DNA from 3 places in the Achromobacter mucicolens genome. Region 1 is predicted to be linked to each of the others. Evidence: predicted binding sites of a transcription regulator. Region 1 holds the regulator's gene; each other region holds the start of a gene.
What was found. The regulator FNR, encoded in region 1, switches genes on or off when oxygen is low (the NO sensors DNR and NnrR bind a similar motif). The targets are predictions, from matches to a motif close to TTGATNNNNATCAA.

Region 1 (5,596 bases):
GGGCGTGCGCCATGTGTCCACGACCAGTCCGGCGCCCATGGCCGCCAGGCAGGCCAGCCAGAGACCCGCCATGCCGGCCGTGGCCGGCGGCTTAGCGCTGGCCGTGGCAGGTGTGGCGGGGGGCGTCGCCGTATTGGTCATGGTGGCGCACCCAGTCGCGTACGTCGAAATATGGGCCGTTTTCGTTGCGGCCCAGCGGCGCGATGTCCAGATAGTTGTACGCGCCCGCCAGCCGCTCCACGCCGCGTTCGAAGGCCGAGTAGGTGTGGAAGATCTCGCCGTCGGGATCACGAAAAAAGGCGCTGGCTCCAGGACGTTCCTCGACCGCGCCATCCGCCTGCGGCACGGACGCGCCGAAATCGAAGTTGAAGTCGCCGTCCGCCGAGGAATACCAGTCAAATGCCCAGCCCATGCGGACCTTGAACGCGGCCAGCCGGGCGTACGGCGCGCGCGAGACGGCCACCACCGACACGTCATGGTGCCGCAGATGCATGAGCGCGCTGTCCAGGTGGTCGGCCAGCAGCGAGCAACCCACGCAGCCTTCCTCCCAGTCCGGACCAAACATGAAGTGATAGACGATGAGCTGGCGCTTGCCGTGAAAGAGGGTCTGCAGGCGCTGCGGCCCCTGCGCGCCTTCAAATGTGTAGGACTTGTCCACCTGCACCCACGGCAAGGCCATGCGGTCGCGGGTCACGGCGTCGGTGGCGCGGGTCAGTTCCTTTTCGCGCCGCAAGAGCGCCTCGCGCGCAATGTGCCATTGTTGGCGGGATACGACGGGATGATCGGTTTGCATCGTACGTCTCCTCTTCGTGCCGGGCGCGTTGGCCCGGGCTCGGGTTCAGCGTCAGGCCGCGCCGGCCAGGTGATGGGCCAGCCGCTCCAGGGCGCCCGACCAGCCGTCTTCGTGGCCGTCGCGCGTGGCTTCGTCGACGAAGGGCGTCTGCAGGAAGGCAAGGTCGGTGCCGGCGCCCGCCGCCGTGAATTCCAGCGTGATCAACGAGACTTCCTGCGGGGTGTCGCGCCACGCCCAGGTGAACACCAGGCGGCGATGCGGCGCGACCTCCTGATAGCGGCCGCTGGCGTGGTGCTCCGCGCCGTCGGCGGTGACGAAGCCCACTTGATAGGCGCCACCCGCCCGCACGTCGGTTTCGGCCAGCAGCACGCGCTGCGTGCCTGCCGGGCCAAACCAGCGCATCAGCGCTTGCGGGTCCGTCCAGGCGCGCCAGACACGTTCGACGGGGGCGTCAAAGCGTCGCTGGAGCCGCAACTCGATGGGGGAGAGTCGGTTTTCCATGGATGGATTTCCTCTTCGTGATACAGGTATCGCGCCAGCGAATCCAGTTGGCCCGTCCAGAACTTCTCGTAGCGCGCCAGCCAGCCGGCGGCGGCGCCCAGGGGGGCGGGAGACAGCGTGCAGCTCACGACCCGGCCATCCTTGGCGCGCGCGATGAGTCCGGCGTCTTCCAGCACCCGCAGGTGTTTCATGAAAGCGGGCAGGGACATGGCATGCGGCTGGGCCAGCGTGCTGACCGAGGCCGTGCCGTTTTCCAGGTCGGCCAGCACCCGGCGCCGCGTGCCATCGGCCAGCGCGGAAAAGATGGCATCGAGGGCGTCATCATTTAACTTAACCATAAGGTTAAGTTTTAGGCCTGCCACGAACGCCTGTCAAGGCGGGAGGCTGCGGAATTTCCCTAGGGGGAGCGCTTATTTCGCGCGAGGCTTGATGATGTCGCAGGCCGCGGCGGTGCGGCTAGCCTGGGCGTCGCCGCCCAGCAGCGCCCGAACGCCACAGATCGACCCGAACATGCGCTTGCCGTCGTGGCCGACGCCGCCGACTTCGAAGGCGGTGTGGCGCAGGGTGACGGGCTTGCCGCCGCGCGCGGCCAGTACGTGTTCGTACTGGACGTAGCCCGTGCCGCGCGCCAGCCGGGTGGCACCCTGGGCTTCGGCGCCGCAGGCCTTGTCCAGCAGGCGGTGTTCGGGGTTGTTGTCGGCGCCGCCCAGCAGGTAGACCACATCGCGCGCGGCGTAGCGCACGAAGAGCGTGGCGTCGTCGGTTTCGCGGGCGTAGGCGGGCAGCTTGTCGGTGCCGTACTTGTACTGGTTGTAGGTCGGGCAGATGCCGCGCTCGTACGGCGCATAGCCTTTGCCGTCGGCGCGGGGCCGTTCGTTGGTCAGGTACAGGTAGGACGACGGATTGGCAATCACGTAGCGCAGCGTGAGGCCGTCGCGGCGCAGTGCGCCATCCAGATTGTTCAGCACCGCGTACCGGTGCACCAGTTGCGCGCCGGCGGAATGGCCGGCCAGCACCAGCCCGGTCAGCGACGGCAGCCGTTTGCGGTCGTTCAGGCTGCGCAGCAAATCATCCAGGACCTGGAACGAGGCGACGGGGGCTGGGCGGCCTGCGGCCTGAATACTTTCCTGGCCGTCTTCCCAGCTGGCCTTGCGCCAGGCGGCCATGCCGGCAAACCCGGAGTCGATGGAGCCGGAAAACCGGGGAGCGAGCACCAGCGTGTCGCCGGCGCGCGCCGGGTCGGCGGCGACCAGCGCCGCGGCGGTTTCGAAGTATTGGTCGGCGTCGCGCTTGACGCCGTGGATGACGATGAGCACCTGCTTGATGCCGCGCAGATCGTCCTTGGTCAAGTCGCGGTTGGCGTAGACCGGCATCTTGTACCGGTGACCGGGCCGACCCAGTTCAACGGTCTGCCAGCGCAGCGGCGCCGCGCGCTTGGGCGCGGGCGTGGCTTCGTCGTAGTCGTAAGGGTCCGGCAGCGGCGTCTGGGCGTGCGCGCTGGCAAATGCCAGCACGGCGGCCACCGCCAGCGCGGCAGGCAGGAGGGCAGGCGCCCGACGCATGGCGCGGCGACTGCTCAGCAGCTCTCGTGTCCCAGCAGTTGCTTGAGCGCCGGCAGGTCCAGGATGCGGACTTCGCGCTGGTTGATCTTGATGAGACCGTCGCGCGCAAAACGCGAGAACAGCCGGCTCACCGTTTCCAGCGTCAGGCCCAGGTAGTTGCCGATTTCTTCGCGGCTCATGCGCAGCACGAACTCGGTCGAGGAATAGCCCAGCGAGGCATAACGCTGCGACAGGTTCAGGAGGAAAGCGGCCAGGCGCTGTTCCGAACGCATGGAGCCCAGCGACGCGAGCATCTGGTGCGAACGCGTGATTTCGCGGCTCATGAGGCGGCGGAACTGCTGCTGCAGCGAGGGCAGGTGCGAGGCCACGCGATCGACTTCGTTCAGGCGGATGACGCAGACCTCGGAGTCTTCGAGCGCCACGGCGGCCGACACGTGCTTGCCGTCCAGCATGCCGTCCATGCCGACGATCTCGCCGGGCAGGTGAAAGCCGGTGATCTGGATCTGGCCGGTGGCGTCTTCAAGTTGCGTCTTGAGGCTGCCGAAGCGCACGCCGTACACGGCGTCCAGCGGATGATCCAGCGAGTAGAGCGTCTTGCCTTTTTCGACGCGGACGCGTTCTTTCACCAGCTCGTCCAGCTTTTCGACTTCAGCGGCTGCCATGCCCACGGGGACGCAGACATGGCCCAGCATGCACGTGGAACAGTGGGCGGCATCAGGGGCAATGGGGACCCGTTTTTGCATACGATGACCTTTAGAGTGCCCATTGCGCGGCGGGCGCCGGAACGGGTGTGAAGCACGAGACAGGCGTCTATTGTAGTCCGTTGTTACTACGGACGTCTTACGAGGGGCCCTTCCGGTCGTCCGGCGTTGTCCGGGAAACACGGTGGACGATCCAGTCGTCCCCGGCGATATCGATCGCCGTGGCCCGCCACGCGGGATCGATCGGGTAGTACTCGCAGTGCAGCAATAGGGGTTCGCCGGGGCCTTCAAGGCGGGCGCAGACCGTCCTGCGCACGAAGCAGCAAGGCTTGCCGGGCTCGTATTCCTCGATCTCGTCCATCAGGGCGAGCAGCGCCGTGCCGACGCGGAAGACGTCGCCGCGGACCCGCCTGCCGTCGTCCACGGGGATGAGTCCGGGCCAGTCGCCAAAATCGACCAGCATGCCGGGCACGCTGGCGGCGCCGACATGGCTGGCCGGGGGCAGGCCGCGCCGTGCGGCGGCCCGGGCGAGGTCGTTGATTTCGCCTGCCCGTAGGGTTCCGTACACAAAAACGTATATGCTCATCGATAAGTTTGCTGCTGCACGTCGAAAACGACCATGAGGGGCGCCGGGTGTTGAAATTGTCTCATCCGGCCACATATTCAGGTTATCGAGCCAGCCGGCACGTATCGGTCAGGCTCCCCACAAGCCAATACGACCATTATGCGATTCGACAAACTTACGACCAAGTTCCAACAAGCGCTGGCCGACGCGCAAAGTCTGGCCTCCCGCAACGATCACCCCTATATCGAACCCGTCCACGTGCTGTCCGCCCTGTTGTCGGATTCCGACAGCGGCGCCGGCAGCCTGCTGGCGCGGGCGGGCGTTGCGGTAAACCGTCTGGGCCCCGCCCTGGAGACGGCGCTCAAGTCCCTGCCGCAAGTGCAGGGCGATGACAACGTCCAGGTGGGCCGCGACCTGCAAGGCGTGCTGACGCGCACCGACAAGGAAGCCGCCCGCCGCGGCGACACCTACATCGCCAGCGAACTGTTCCTGCTTGCGCTGGCCGACGACAAGGGTGAGGCCGGCCGCATCCTGCGCGAGGCGGGCCTGCAGAAAAAGGCCCTGGAAGCCGCGATCGACGCCGTGCGCGGCGGCGAAAACGTCTCCGGCGCGGAAGGCGAGGCCAACCGCGAAGCCCTGTCCAAATACACGCTTGATCTGACCGAGCGCGCCCGCCAGGGCAAGCTCGACCCGGTCATCGGCCGCGACGACGAAATCCGCCGCACCATCCAGATCCTGCAGCGCCGCACCAAGAACAACCCCGTGCTGATCGGCGAACCCGGCGTCGGCAAGACCGCCATCGTCGAAGGCCTGGCGCAGCGCATCGTCAACGACGAGGTGCCCGAGACCCTGCGCGGCAAGCGCGTGTTGTCGCTGGACCTGGCTGCGCTGCTGGCGGGCGCCAAGTTCCGCGGCGAGTTCGAAGAACGCCTGAAGGCCGTGCTGAAAGAGCTGGGCCAGGACGACGGCCGCAACATCGTCTTCATCGACGAACTGCACACCATGGTGGGCGCGGGCAAGGCCGAAGGCGCGATGGACGCGGGCAACATGCTCAAGCCGGCGCTGGCGCGGGGCGAACTGCACTGCATTGGCGCGACCACGCTCGACGAATACCGCAAGTACATCGAAAAGGATGCGGCGCTGGAGCGGCGCTTCCAGAAGGTGCTGGTCGACGAGCCCGACGTGGAGTCCACCATCGCCATCCTGCGCGGTCTGCAGGAACGCTATGAAATCCACCACGGCGTCGAGATCACCGACCCCGCGATCGTGGCGGCCGCCGAGCTGTCGCATCGCTACATCACCGACCGCTTCCTGCCCGACAAGGCCATCGACCTCATCGACGAGGCCGGCGCGCGCATCCGCATGGAGATCGACTCCAAGCCGGAAGTGATGGACAAGCTGGACCGCCGCATCATCCAGCTCAAGATCGAGCGCGAGGCCGTCAAGAAGGAAACGGACGACGCGTCCAAGCGCC
Region 2 (5,596 bases), 760 kb from region 1:
CGATGCAGCGCGCCTCGGAAAGCGTGGTGGCCGGCGCATTGATCGCCAGCGGCACCGCCAACCCCAAACGGCGCAGTGCCTGGAGCGCATCGATGACCCGCACGCAGACGCGCTCGAACAGCATGCAGTCCAGCCCTAGCCGGTTCACGGCCGGGATGAAGTCCGACGGCATCACGACGCCCAGTTGCGGATGCTGCCATCGGACCAATGCTTCGGCCGATACGATCCGGCCCGTCAGCAGGTCCACTTGCGGCTGAAGGAGCACGCGCAGCCCGTCCCGGCTGGTGATCATGGCGGTAATTTCCGCATCGCTGACCACGGAATTTTGGCAAGGCTCAGTGTTGATCATGGCTTGCTCCAGATGCGCTCCGACGTGATGCCTGCGCTGTCCGGGCGCAGATCGGGACACGATATTCGGGCATTCTGCGCTCACTCCGCCATAAAGTCACACACATGTAACCAGAGGTGTTAAGGTGCGGAAATTCATGTTTCACGAGGTATCGCGGGCACGCTGCAACTCGGGCCTGACGGTGTCTTGTCGACATGGTAGGGTTGCCGTCTTCGGGCCCGGCCCGCGTTCCATTTCCGCTGTATTTCCCCTCTTCGCGTGACTAGTCTGCTTACCCGTTGGCGCGCTTCCCTGCGCAATGTGCTGTGGCTCGACGCCCTGCAAGCCGCCGCCATCAGCGCGGCCCCCGTCATCCTTGCCGTGCTGGTGCACGAACCGCGGTTGGGCTGGACCGCCATCGCGGCGTTCTGGGCCTGCTTCGGCGACCCCGGCGGCCCCTTGCGCAAGCGCGCGGGATCGATGCTGGCGCTGGGCTTGATCGGCGCCCTGTTCTGCCTGCTGGCCAGCGCCAGCGCGGCGCACCTCTGGCTGCTGTTGCCGCTTACGTTTGTCTGCTGCACGTTCGGCGGGCTGCTCCGCGTGCTGGGACCGGCCGCCGCCATCGTGGGCACCCTGCTGTCGGCCGGCTTCGTCGTGGCCGCCGAGCTGCCCGCGCCGACGCTGATGGAAAGCCTCTGGTACACGCTGTTCTTCCTGGCGGGCGCGGTCTGGGCCATCCTGATGACGGCGCTCGTCTGGCGCCGCCGTCCCTGGAAGGACGCAACCCATGCGGTCGCGCACTGCTACCGGGGGCTGGCCGATTTTTCCGACGCGCTGGCTCGCATGTATTCGGGCCTGGCGCCCGCCGCGGGGCAACAAGCCTGGACCGCCGTCGTCAAGCCCCAGCGCAGCGCCCAGCGCGCCGCACTTGAAGCTGCTCGCGTCCGCATCCGCGAAGTGCTCGATGCCCGGCCGTCGCGCCGGGCCCGCGCGCATCAATTGATGTACCTGCTGGACAGCGCCGAGGACAGTTTCATCGCACTGGTCGCGGCGGCCGACCTGCTGGAATCGAACGCGCCGCGCTGGCTGGGCCGCAGCGCCGGCGCCCACCTGTCGCACGCCCTGCACCGGTACGCCAGCGTCTGCAACGCCATCGCCAGCACCTCCGACGTCAGCGATGCCAAGCAGGCCGATTGCCTGCGCGAGCGCTTGGCCCACTACAACGCCGGGCTGCGCGATCTGCGCGGCGGCGCCATGGCCTACGCGCCCGACCTGGCCACCGTGGTGCCGGTGCTGGACCGCCTGCTGCACACAGCTCAGGCGGTCTCCCACACCCTTTTCGACCAGGGCGCCGCGCCCGCCGCGCCCGCCCAACGCGCCCGCGACGCAAGCGGCGCGCGCCAGGCCTGGCAAACGTTGCGCCAGAACCTGCGGTTCGAATCCGATGCCTTCCGCCATGCGTTTCGCGTCGGCGTGGGCGCCACCATTGCCGTCGCGCTATCCAAGACCTTTGCCGTCAACCACGGCTACTGGATGTCGCTGACGCTGGTCTTCATCCTGCAGCCCTACTTTGCGACGACCTGGCAACGCACCGTCGAGCGCGTGATCGGCAGCGTGGCGGGCGCCATCGGCGCATCGTTGCTGGGACTTCTGCTCAGCACGCCGCTGTCGGTGGCGCTGGCGGTGCTGCCGATCGCGCTGGGCACGTTTGCCGCGCGCACCATCCATTACGCGCTCTTCACCTTTTTCCTCACCTCGCAGTTCGTGCTGGTCAGCCACATCCAGCAGCCCGAGATCTACGAGCCCATGCTGGCCGCGCTACGCGCGTTCAACAGCGTGCTGGGCGGCATCCTGGCGCTGCTGGTGGGCTTTCTGGTCTGGCCCGAGAAGGAACCGCGGCAGCTTGCCGGCGCCCTGGCGCGCGCGCTGCAGCGGCACGCGGACTACGCGCTGGCCCTGACGCAGGAAAAGAGCGGCGACGCGTCTTCGCAGGACATCGTCGGCCTGCGCAGGCTTGCCTGCCTGTCGGCCGACAATGCCGAGGCTTCTCTCCAGCGGCTTCAGCAGAATCCGGTGCATCGCGAGCGCAACGTGGACACCGCGGTGAACCTGCTCAACGCCATGCGCCGCATCACGGCGGCGGGCACGGTGCTGGAAATCCAGCCAGCGCTACCCTCGGCGTCAGCGGCCGCCGTCGCGCTGCGCGACTACGGCGCCATGCTTGCGCACGTGCTGCACCCCGAAGGCCCCACCCCACCCGGAGACGCACGACGCATCGGCGTCCCGCCGGTCATCGCCGACGCCGAACCGGCGCTCGCCGCCCCGCTGGACCGCATCGCCCAGCAGGCGCGCCAGATCCGGCAACTGCGCGAACGCGTACAGCGCGACGAAATGGCGCAATAACGGCCTCTCATTGCGCCGGCGAGACCAAACTCAGACAGGTTTGACGCACATCAATGGAGCCCGCGGGCGAAACGGCAACCATACGGTGGCACGCTTTTAACCAAGGAGGCCCACCATGTACCGCCGCATTACCGTCCACCTGGACCACGGGTTTGACTGCACCCGCCGCACCGCGCTGGCGCTGGGACTGGCCAAGCGCCACAAGGCCGAACTGGTGGGGGTCTACGCCAGCTCCGCGCCGCCGCAGTACTACTACGGCGAATCCGTCATGATGTCGCGCACGCTGAACATCATGAAGAACCTGCAGGCACAGAATCGGGGTGCGGTTCAGAACGCCTTTCTGGAAGCGGCAGCGGCCGCCGACGTGCCGGCCGTCGTCCGGGCCGGCGAATCCTCGCCCAGCGCCACCGTTGCCCTGCACGGCCGGGCCAGCGACCTCATCATCGTCAGCCAGCAAAACCGCGACGACGTCGAAGCCGCGCACGAAAACGAATTCGTTGAACAAACCTTGCTGACCGCCGGCCGCCCCGTCATGGTGCTGCCGTCCAGCGGTGATTTTGCGGTGGTCGGCGAGCGGGTCCTCTTGTGCTGGGACGGCAGCCGCGAAGCCGCCCGCGCGCTGGCCGATGCGGCACCGCTCCTACAGGGCGCCTCGCATGTGGTCGTGCTGACCATGGACGAAGGGGCCGCCACGCGCAATGTCGAATCCATCCCCTTCGAAGACCTGGCCAGCTATTGCGTTGCGCATGGCATCCCCGCGCCCGATCACGTGCGCCGCGACATCAAGGGCGTCGGCGTGGGCAGCACCATCCTGAATGCCGCCGCGGACTACAGCGCGGACCTGATCGTCATGGGCGCGTACGGCCACAGCAAGTTCCGGGAATGGGCCATGGGCGGCGCCACCGCTTCCATCCTTAAAAGCATGACCGTGCCCATCATGTTCTCGCACTAACGCGCATCCCCTGCCCGCCCACACGAAGCCGCGCCCCTCACCGGGCGCGGCTTCGGTGCATTTCGGCCGGGAGCAGTATCAGGCCGCCTCGGGCTGCGCGTCGCGAACCGGCGTCAGCACCGGCTTGCCCGCAAAATGCGCCGTGGCGTTTTCCAAGAACAGCGCAACCGTGGCGGCCACGGCTTCAGGCGAGCGGCCCGCGCTGTGCGGCGTCAGCACCACGTTGTCCAGTTGCTTGAGCGCATCGGGTATGAACGGCTCGCCGTCCACCACGTCCAGGCCCGCGCCCGCGATGCGCCGCTCGGCCAGCGCCGCGATCAGCGCGTTGGTATCGACCACGCTGCCCCGCGCGATATTGATCAGATACCCATCCGGACCCAGCGCCTCCAGCACACAGGCGTCAACCAGATGATGCGTGCCGGCGCCGCCCGGGGTGGCCACCACCAGAAAGTCCGATCCCGCGGCCAGCGCGCGGGGGTTGTCGAAATAGGTGTAGCCCGACCCCGGCCGGGCGCGGCGGTTGTAATACCCGACGCTCATGCCGAACCCATTCGCGCCCCGGCGGGCGATTTCCAGGCCGATGGTGCCCAGGCCCAAAATGCCCAGACGCTTGCCGCTGACCTGCGGCCCCATGAAGCCGCTCCAGTGGCCCTGCCGGACCCACGCGTCCGCCTGCGGCAGCCGGCGCGCCGCGCCCAGCAGCAGCGCCATTGCGTGATCGGCGACAGAAACCGCATTGGCGCCCGGCCCGTTCGTCACGACAATGCCGCGCGCATGCGCCGCCAAGAGATCGATGTTTTCATAGCCGACGCCCAGCGAACAGACGATGCTCAGGTTCGGCAGCGCGGCCATTTCGTCGGCTCGCAGGCCAGTGGCGCCACGCGTCAGGACGGCGCGGATCTGCCCGCCATGCGCCTGGATGGCCTGCGCGCGGGTCTGGTCGGTGGTGGCGAGAATTGGGCGAAAGCCCTGGGATTCGATGACGGGAAGATAGTCCTGAACGCTGTCGATCAGGATGAGTAAGGGGATGCTCATGGGGCTGCGGGATCTAGGTGGGTTGCTGCTGAAACCCGCAGATCTTACGCCCGACGCGGCGCGCGCGCCAGAACGGCACGGCCACCCCGGGCCCTGCTGGCGGCCCGCCAGACGCGCTGGCGTCCGGCGGCCATCAGCGTGTCATGGCGCTATATGCGTCCCATCAACAGCAGCACGATGAGCACGATCACAACGATGCCCAACAGGCCGCTCGGGTAGTAGCCCCAGCTACGGCTGTGAGGCCAGGCGGGGACGGCGCCGATGAGCAACAGGATCAGGATGATCAGCAGGATGGTCGACATAATGACTCCTTGGATTTATTGATTTGAGTTGTGGAAGGGGCGAAGGATCAGGCGTCTTTCGGCGGCACCATTTCCTTGACGGGCGGGGACAGCGGCGGCAGGTCCACGTCCGGCTCATCGGTATCCGGGTCGACCGGCAAGTCCCCCGGCGGCGAGCCGGGCGGGATCGGATCCGGCTTCGGCGGCACATGTAGTTGCAGGACGGTTTGCATTGCACTCTCCTCTGAAGATTCTCTCGCGGGCAGCGCGGCCGGTCGGCGGGCGTTTCCGGCGGCGCGATTGCCGACAAGGCATTCAGCAAGCGGCGTGCCCAAAGCCGTCCACGCCCGCGATCGCCGCCGCCGGGAACGCGGCATGCTGTAGCCCAGCGCTACCGCGCGCACCCGGAGATTGAATGAGCACCCGCACGCAAAAGGACCCGGACCCGTTGCCCGTCGAAGAGGCATCGCTGACCTATGTGGACGACACGCAGCCCGGCTACACCCGCGTGCGCGTCAACGCCCATACGTTTCACTATCTGGACGAGAAAGGCGCGCGCATCACCGACGAGGCGCAGATCCAGCGCATCAATGCCCT
Region 3 (5,596 bases), 480 kb from region 1:
ACAGGCTGCCGGCCGCGCCCAGCCCTCGCGACCCCATGACGATATGGTCGCAACCTTGTTCGGTGGCGTGTGCCTTGATGCATTCGGCAATGTTGCCCACCCGCGTCGCCTTTTGATAGATGATGCCCGAGCGATCCAGCAAGGCCTCCGACTCCGCGAGGGCGGCCTTGGCTTCGTCCTCATAGAATTCCTCGATGGCATCCGGCTCAAAGAACGCCAGTATCGTGCCGGAAGCAATGGGCGGCTGCACATTCAGCAGGTGGATGGCGCACGGGCCATGTTCGCGAACCTGGTCGACCACATAGTGCACGGCGCGCAGGGAATTGCCCGATCCGTCAACGGGGATAAGCACGTTTTTCACGACCCCTCCGATAGCAGTATCTGCCCGGGCCGCATGGCTCGGGCGTGATGCCATCATCGCGCCGATGCGGTCGTGGAAGTTGACGTCAGTCAAGCTTTCGCCCGATCGCGTGGGCGAGCGCGGCCAGGCCTGCGCGGGGCCCGACGTTTGTCCCCGATTTCTGCATGACAAAGGTCAATTTGGCGATTCCGGACGGGGGCAACATGGAGAGGCGGGCGAACCTCCCGCGTCTCATCCTCACGAAAAGGAGATAGCCATGTCGCGCTTGACGCAATACAGCCCATTTTCGAGCGAACCCTTCGCGGACGTCTTCCAGGCGTTCCTGCGGCCGATCCGGCAGAACGGGGAGGATCAGGCCCCCCGGATGGACATCGATGTCACCGAGGCAGGCGACAAGTACGTCCTGAAGGCCGACGTGCCCGGGATCGACAAGAAGGACATCACCGTGCAGATCGATGGCAACACGGTGATGATCTCGGCCAACAAGGAAAAGCACAGTGAAACGAAAGAGGCGGGAAACGTCATCCGCCAGGAGCGTTTCTGGGGCCAGGTTCAACGCTCCGTGTCGCTGGCCAGCCCCATCGATGAAGCGGCCGCCAAGGCGGTCTGCGAGAACGGCGTCCTGACCCTGACACTACCCAAATCGGCGGGAAGCCGGAACAAGACGCTGCAGATCGAATGACGGCGGTTTACAGCCATGTCCCTGTATAGACGGATCCTCATTCCCATCGACGGCAGCCAGACCGCCGAACTGGGGCTGGACGAAGCCATGCGTCTGGCCGTGTGCAACGGCGCTCGCATTCGATTGATCTGCGTGGTCGGGGAACTGCCCCTGTCCTCGCGGATCGGCGCGGATTGCTATTCCCCAAAAGAGGTGCGCATGCTGTCGCGCGAGCTTGGCGTTCAAGTGCTGCGCAACGCCGCGCGCCGGGTGCGCGCACGTTGCATCCCGGTCGATAGCGCGCTGTTCGAGGCAGGCGAACAATCCTTCGAGGAGCGCGTGGCCCAGGAGGCCGACGCGTGGGGCGCGGATCTGATCGTCATAGGCGCTCGCGGGGGGGACGGCTTTAATGCCATCCCCCGGGGCGCCGGGACCAGGAACGCCCGCCGCGCCGCGCCCATGCTGCTGGTGCACGAATCCGCGCGAAAAGCGCAACGCCGCTCAGTGCACGGCGGGCGTCAGGCCGAAATCGCCTCTAGTCTCGCGTATCTCGTCGACTCGTTCTGAATCCACCAGGCAGGCGGATCGGCCCGGTCAATCAATGTGCGGCAGCGCGCGCCGGCACGGCCCAGTCCGGCCGGCTCTCGCGTTCGGTGTCGACGATGATCAGATAGCGTCCGGCGCCATCGGCGGGCGTCCTGCCGGGTTGCAGCACCCACGGCGGCGCGACCAGATCGGCCGCGAGCTCGTAGTCGGCGTCCAGCAATCCGTAGCTGTCGAGCAAGCGGTTCAGGGTTGTCGGAATGCGGATGCAGCCTTTGGATTGCGGCGTTCCCAGCTTGGATTCCAGCAGGACGGGATCCGTCGCGTGCATCTGCAGCCGCATCGTGCTCACGCCGCCATTGCCCCATCCCCGCAATGCCTGCTGCCAGCCGAAGTCATAGACCCGCATGCCCTTGGCGCCGTAGCCCAGGATGCCATTCGCGTTCTTCGTGCCCTGGGCGCGGAAGTCCGGATTGGCCAAGGTATGCGGGTACACGCCCGTGGGCGTTTCAAAGTGATCGAACTGGCCGATCCTGCCGGTCGACACCGGCGCCGCGCCCACATGGACGGGCATGCCGATGGCGGGCAGCCAAAAGAGGAAGACCGCCTGCACCTTGGGATTGCGGTCGACCACGAGGGCGTACTGCGGGCCCAACAGGCCGAGCCCCGCTTCCTTGAGCATCCCCAGCGCCAGGCTTGCATAGCGGATCTGCTCGTCGGCCGGAACCGTCAGCGCGGGCGCAACGCGCAGCGCAAAGGTCTGCATGACGTCCTGCGGCGTGACCTGGGCCGGTACCGGGCTGGTCATCATCGCCGACAGGACGGCGCACCACACTGCAGCCCGCGCGGTGGCGGGGCCATGGCCCGATCCCCCCACGGAACTCGGCTTGTTTTTCATGGTGTCTCCGGCGCTTTCGCGTGCCAGGCCGCGGGGCCTGGCCATGCAATCATGATCGCGCGGCTGCCGCGGACGCGATTGACGCCGGTCAATCTCTCTTCCGATTGCGGCGTGCGTGCCGGCCAGGATGCGGCACGCGTGCGAAGGATCGTTCGACCAAGCCCCAGCGCAAGGGCCGCCGGTCAGCGTCGAATTCGTGATTTTGGTCAACAAGCGCTTGCCAGACAGGTTCAAGATGAAATCCATGAAGACAAGCGTCCTCGCCGTGTTGCTTCACCTGATTCTGGCCCTGCTGCCGGCTGGCCCCGCGTTCGCACAGCCGGCGGATTCATTGATGCCGGTACCGCCCGCCCTGTTGAACCGCGTTGATCAGGAAGCCGAGGCCACGCTGTTGCGCCTCTATCGTCTGTCGCCCGCGGCCAAGGCGCTGGTTGGCCGGTCATTTGGCGTGCTGGTGGTGCCCGCCTTGCACGCCGACGGAAGCATCCTGGGGATGGCCTATGGACGCGGTGTACTGATCGACGCCGCCGAGGGGCGCAATTACTACAACGTCATCGCCAGTCCGCCGGGCTCGGTGCTTGGGCTGAACGACAAGTCGCTGATCCTGGTCTTTTCGTCCTACCCGGCCCTGCGCGGGTTCCAGGTCGGGCCGGGGTGGGAAGAGGGCGCCAGCGGAACCATCCAGATCCTGGACGAAACCGCCATGGCCGCGCGCGAGCTGGTCGTTGAACCGATCGCGGGCTTCATCCTGTCGGAAACCGAAATGGTTCGAGGCCTGTCGCTCGAGGGCATGCTGTTCGTCAAGGTCCCGGTTTACATGTGCGCCGATCAAACCGATGCCTGCCGTGGAAAAACCGCAATCCCCTTCCCCCCTTGATGCTCGCGGCCATGTATAGACGGATTCTCATACCGATTGACGGCAGCTCGACCTCTGAATCGGGGTTGGATGAGGCAATACGCCTGGCCTTTCTCCATGACGGGGTCATTCGGCTGATCTGTATCGTCCAGCCTCAGCCGTCGTCCGGCGCGCCAGGCGCAAATTGCTATTTCCCGGCGGAAATTCAGGCGCTATTGTTTGAGCATGCCGCCGAACTGCTGCGCAATGCGGCAACAAAGGTGCGCGCCAACTGCATTGCCGTCGATAGCGCGCTCGTCGAAGCAGGCGAACGCTCGTTCGAGGAATGCCTGGCGGCCGAGGCCCGGGCCTGGGAGGCCGATCTGATCGTGATCGGGGCGCACCGGTCGCGCGACGTGCGCAGGATGCCGATGTCCAGCCCGGCCCCGAACCTGCCGCGCGGCGTGGCCGTCCCCTTGCTGCTTGTGCGCGAGGCTGCGCCAAAGGCCGTTCAACCACTCGTCAACAGTTGGAGGTAGGGCATGAATACCACCATGAAAGCAGTCGTCTTTGCCAGCCCGGGCCGCATTGAAATACGCGAAAAGCGCATTCCGGACGTCGGGCCCAATGACGCGTTGATCAAGATCACCACCACCACCATTTGCGGCACGGATATTCACATTCTCAAGGGCGAGTATCCGGTGCAGCCGGGCCTGACGATCGGCCATGAACCCGTCGGCGTCATCGAAAAGCTGGGAAGCGCCGTGACGGGTTATTCCGAGGGCCAGCGCGTGATTGCCGGCGCGATCTGCCCGAATTTCAATTCCTACGCCGCGCAGGACGGTGCGCCTTCGCAGGACGGCAGCTATCTGGTGGCCAGTGGCATGTGTGGATGTCACGGCTACCGCGCCACCGCGGGGTGGCGCTTCGGCAACATGATCGATGGCGCCCAAGCCGAATACCTGCTGGTTCCCGACGCGCAGGCCAATCTCGCGCCCGTGCCAGACGGCCTGAGCGACGAGCAGGTGCTGATGTGCCCGGACATCATGTCCACCGGGTTCAAGGGCGCCGAAAACGCCAACATCCGCATTGGCGACACGGTCGCCGTGTTTGCGCAGGGCCCGATCGGACTGTGCGCGGCGGCCGGCGCCCGGTTGCTGGGCGCCACCACGGTCATCGGCGTGGACGGCAATGCGCGGCGTCTGGAAATATCTCGCCAGTGGGGCGCCGATATCGTCCTGAATTTCCATGATTGCGACGTCGTCGAGGAAATCCTGCGTCTCACCGGCGGCAAGGGCGTGGACTCGGCCATTGAAGCGCTGGGCCAGCAAAGCACCTTTGAATCCGCCCTGCGCGTCTTGAAGCCGGGAGGCACGTTGTCCAGCCTGGGCGTCTATTCCGCCGACTTGAAGATCCCGGTATCCGCGTTTGCCGCCGGGCTGGGCGACCACAAGATCAACACGGCGCTCTGCCCGGGCGGCAAAGAGCGCATGCGCCGGCTGATGAACGTGTTGCAGTCGGGCCGCCTGGATCTCGCAAAAATGGTCACGCACCGCTTTGCGCTGGACCAGATCGAAGACGCGTACGACCTGTTCGCCAATCAGCGGGATAACGTGCTGAAGGTTGCGATCCGGCCGGGGGCCTGATTCCTCTACAACCAGCCCCGGCGCCGTGGCGCGCCAGGGCGGCCGTCGTGGCGGGCCGCATCATCGGCTGGCCTGGTCAGGTGCTGGTTGCGCGCGCAGTTCAACGTAAACGCCAACCCACGGAAAATTCGCAGCAGCTTTCCGCCAGTTCGGCCACGCTCTCGCAAAACGCCACGTCCGCGTCCCGGCGGAACATCGCGCTGTACACCGATTGCGGCGGCGCCACGCTGGTGCGCGCAATGACGAGCTGCCGCGTGCTGACCATCTCGGCGAAGTAGTCGCGCGGCAGGCAGCTCACGCCAAACCCCGCGGCGGTCAACCCGGCCATCGCGATCAGGCTGTTGATGGTGAAAATGTTGCTTTGCGCCGTGTGGGGACGCAGCCATTCGTCATAGATCATGTTCAGGCCGGACTCGCGGCTCTGGCGCAGCAGCGGCAGGCGGGCGATGTCGGCCGGGGTGTAGACGTGGCTCGTGTCGATCAGGTCGGGACTGCCCATCCACGCAAATTCCAGGCGCTGCAACGCCACAACCTGCAGGTTCGGCTCGGCGAATTCGCCATGCAGAAAGGCCATGTCCAGCTGCCCGGCCAGCAGCCGCTTGTGCAGGTCACCGCCCAGATCGATATGCGGCTCCAGCGTGATGCGGGGATA

Region 2: the regulator FNR is predicted to act here: its motif matches at 2,772-2,785, upstream of QEP15_RS12465 (universal stress protein).
Region 3: the regulator FNR is predicted to act here: its motif matches at 2,542-2,555, upstream of QEP15_RS18100 (lipid-binding SYLF domain-containing protein).

Annotation. Positions count from the first base shown of each region.
Region 1 is NZ_CP123364.1:3,476,591-3,482,186, reverse strand. It holds gene QEP15_RS15875 (hypothetical protein) at 1-141, opposite strand, end outside; gene QEP15_RS15870 (DUF899 domain-containing protein) at 92-793, opposite strand; gene QEP15_RS15865 (SRPBCC family protein) at 845-1,294, opposite strand; gene QEP15_RS15860 (ArsR/SmtB family transcription factor) at 1,195-1,632, opposite strand; gene QEP15_RS15855 (hypothetical protein) at 1,705-2,856, opposite strand; gene fnr (fumarate/nitrate reduction transcriptional regulator Fnr) at 2,871-3,599, opposite strand; gene QEP15_RS15845 (gamma-glutamylcyclotransferase family protein) at 3,697-4,143, opposite strand; gene clpB (ATP-dependent chaperone ClpB) at 4,282-5,596, shown strand, end outside.
Region 2 is NZ_CP123364.1:2,713,322-2,718,917, reverse strand. It holds gene QEP15_RS12475 (EAL domain-containing protein) at 1-349, opposite strand, end outside; gene QEP15_RS12470 (FUSC family protein) at 608-2,731, shown strand; gene QEP15_RS12465 (universal stress protein) at 2,847-3,683, shown strand; gene QEP15_RS12460 (2-hydroxyacid dehydrogenase) at 3,762-4,718, opposite strand; gene QEP15_RS12455 (DUF3309 family protein) at 4,868-5,020, opposite strand; gene QEP15_RS12450 (hypothetical protein) at 5,068-5,232, opposite strand; gene QEP15_RS12445 (DNA topoisomerase IB) at 5,415-5,596, shown strand, end outside.
Region 3 is NZ_CP123364.1:3,953,868-3,959,463, reverse strand. It holds gene QEP15_RS18120 (universal stress protein) at 1-454, opposite strand, end outside; gene QEP15_RS18115 (Hsp20/alpha crystallin family protein) at 618-1,043, shown strand; gene QEP15_RS18110 (universal stress protein) at 1,059-1,589, shown strand; gene QEP15_RS18105 (L,D-transpeptidase) at 1,621-2,463, opposite strand; gene QEP15_RS18100 (lipid-binding SYLF domain-containing protein) at 2,708-3,340, shown strand; gene QEP15_RS18095 (universal stress protein) at 3,340-3,837, shown strand; gene QEP15_RS18090 (NAD(P)-dependent alcohol dehydrogenase) at 3,841-4,944, shown strand; gene QEP15_RS18085 (LysR family transcriptional regulator) at 5,045-5,596, opposite strand, start outside.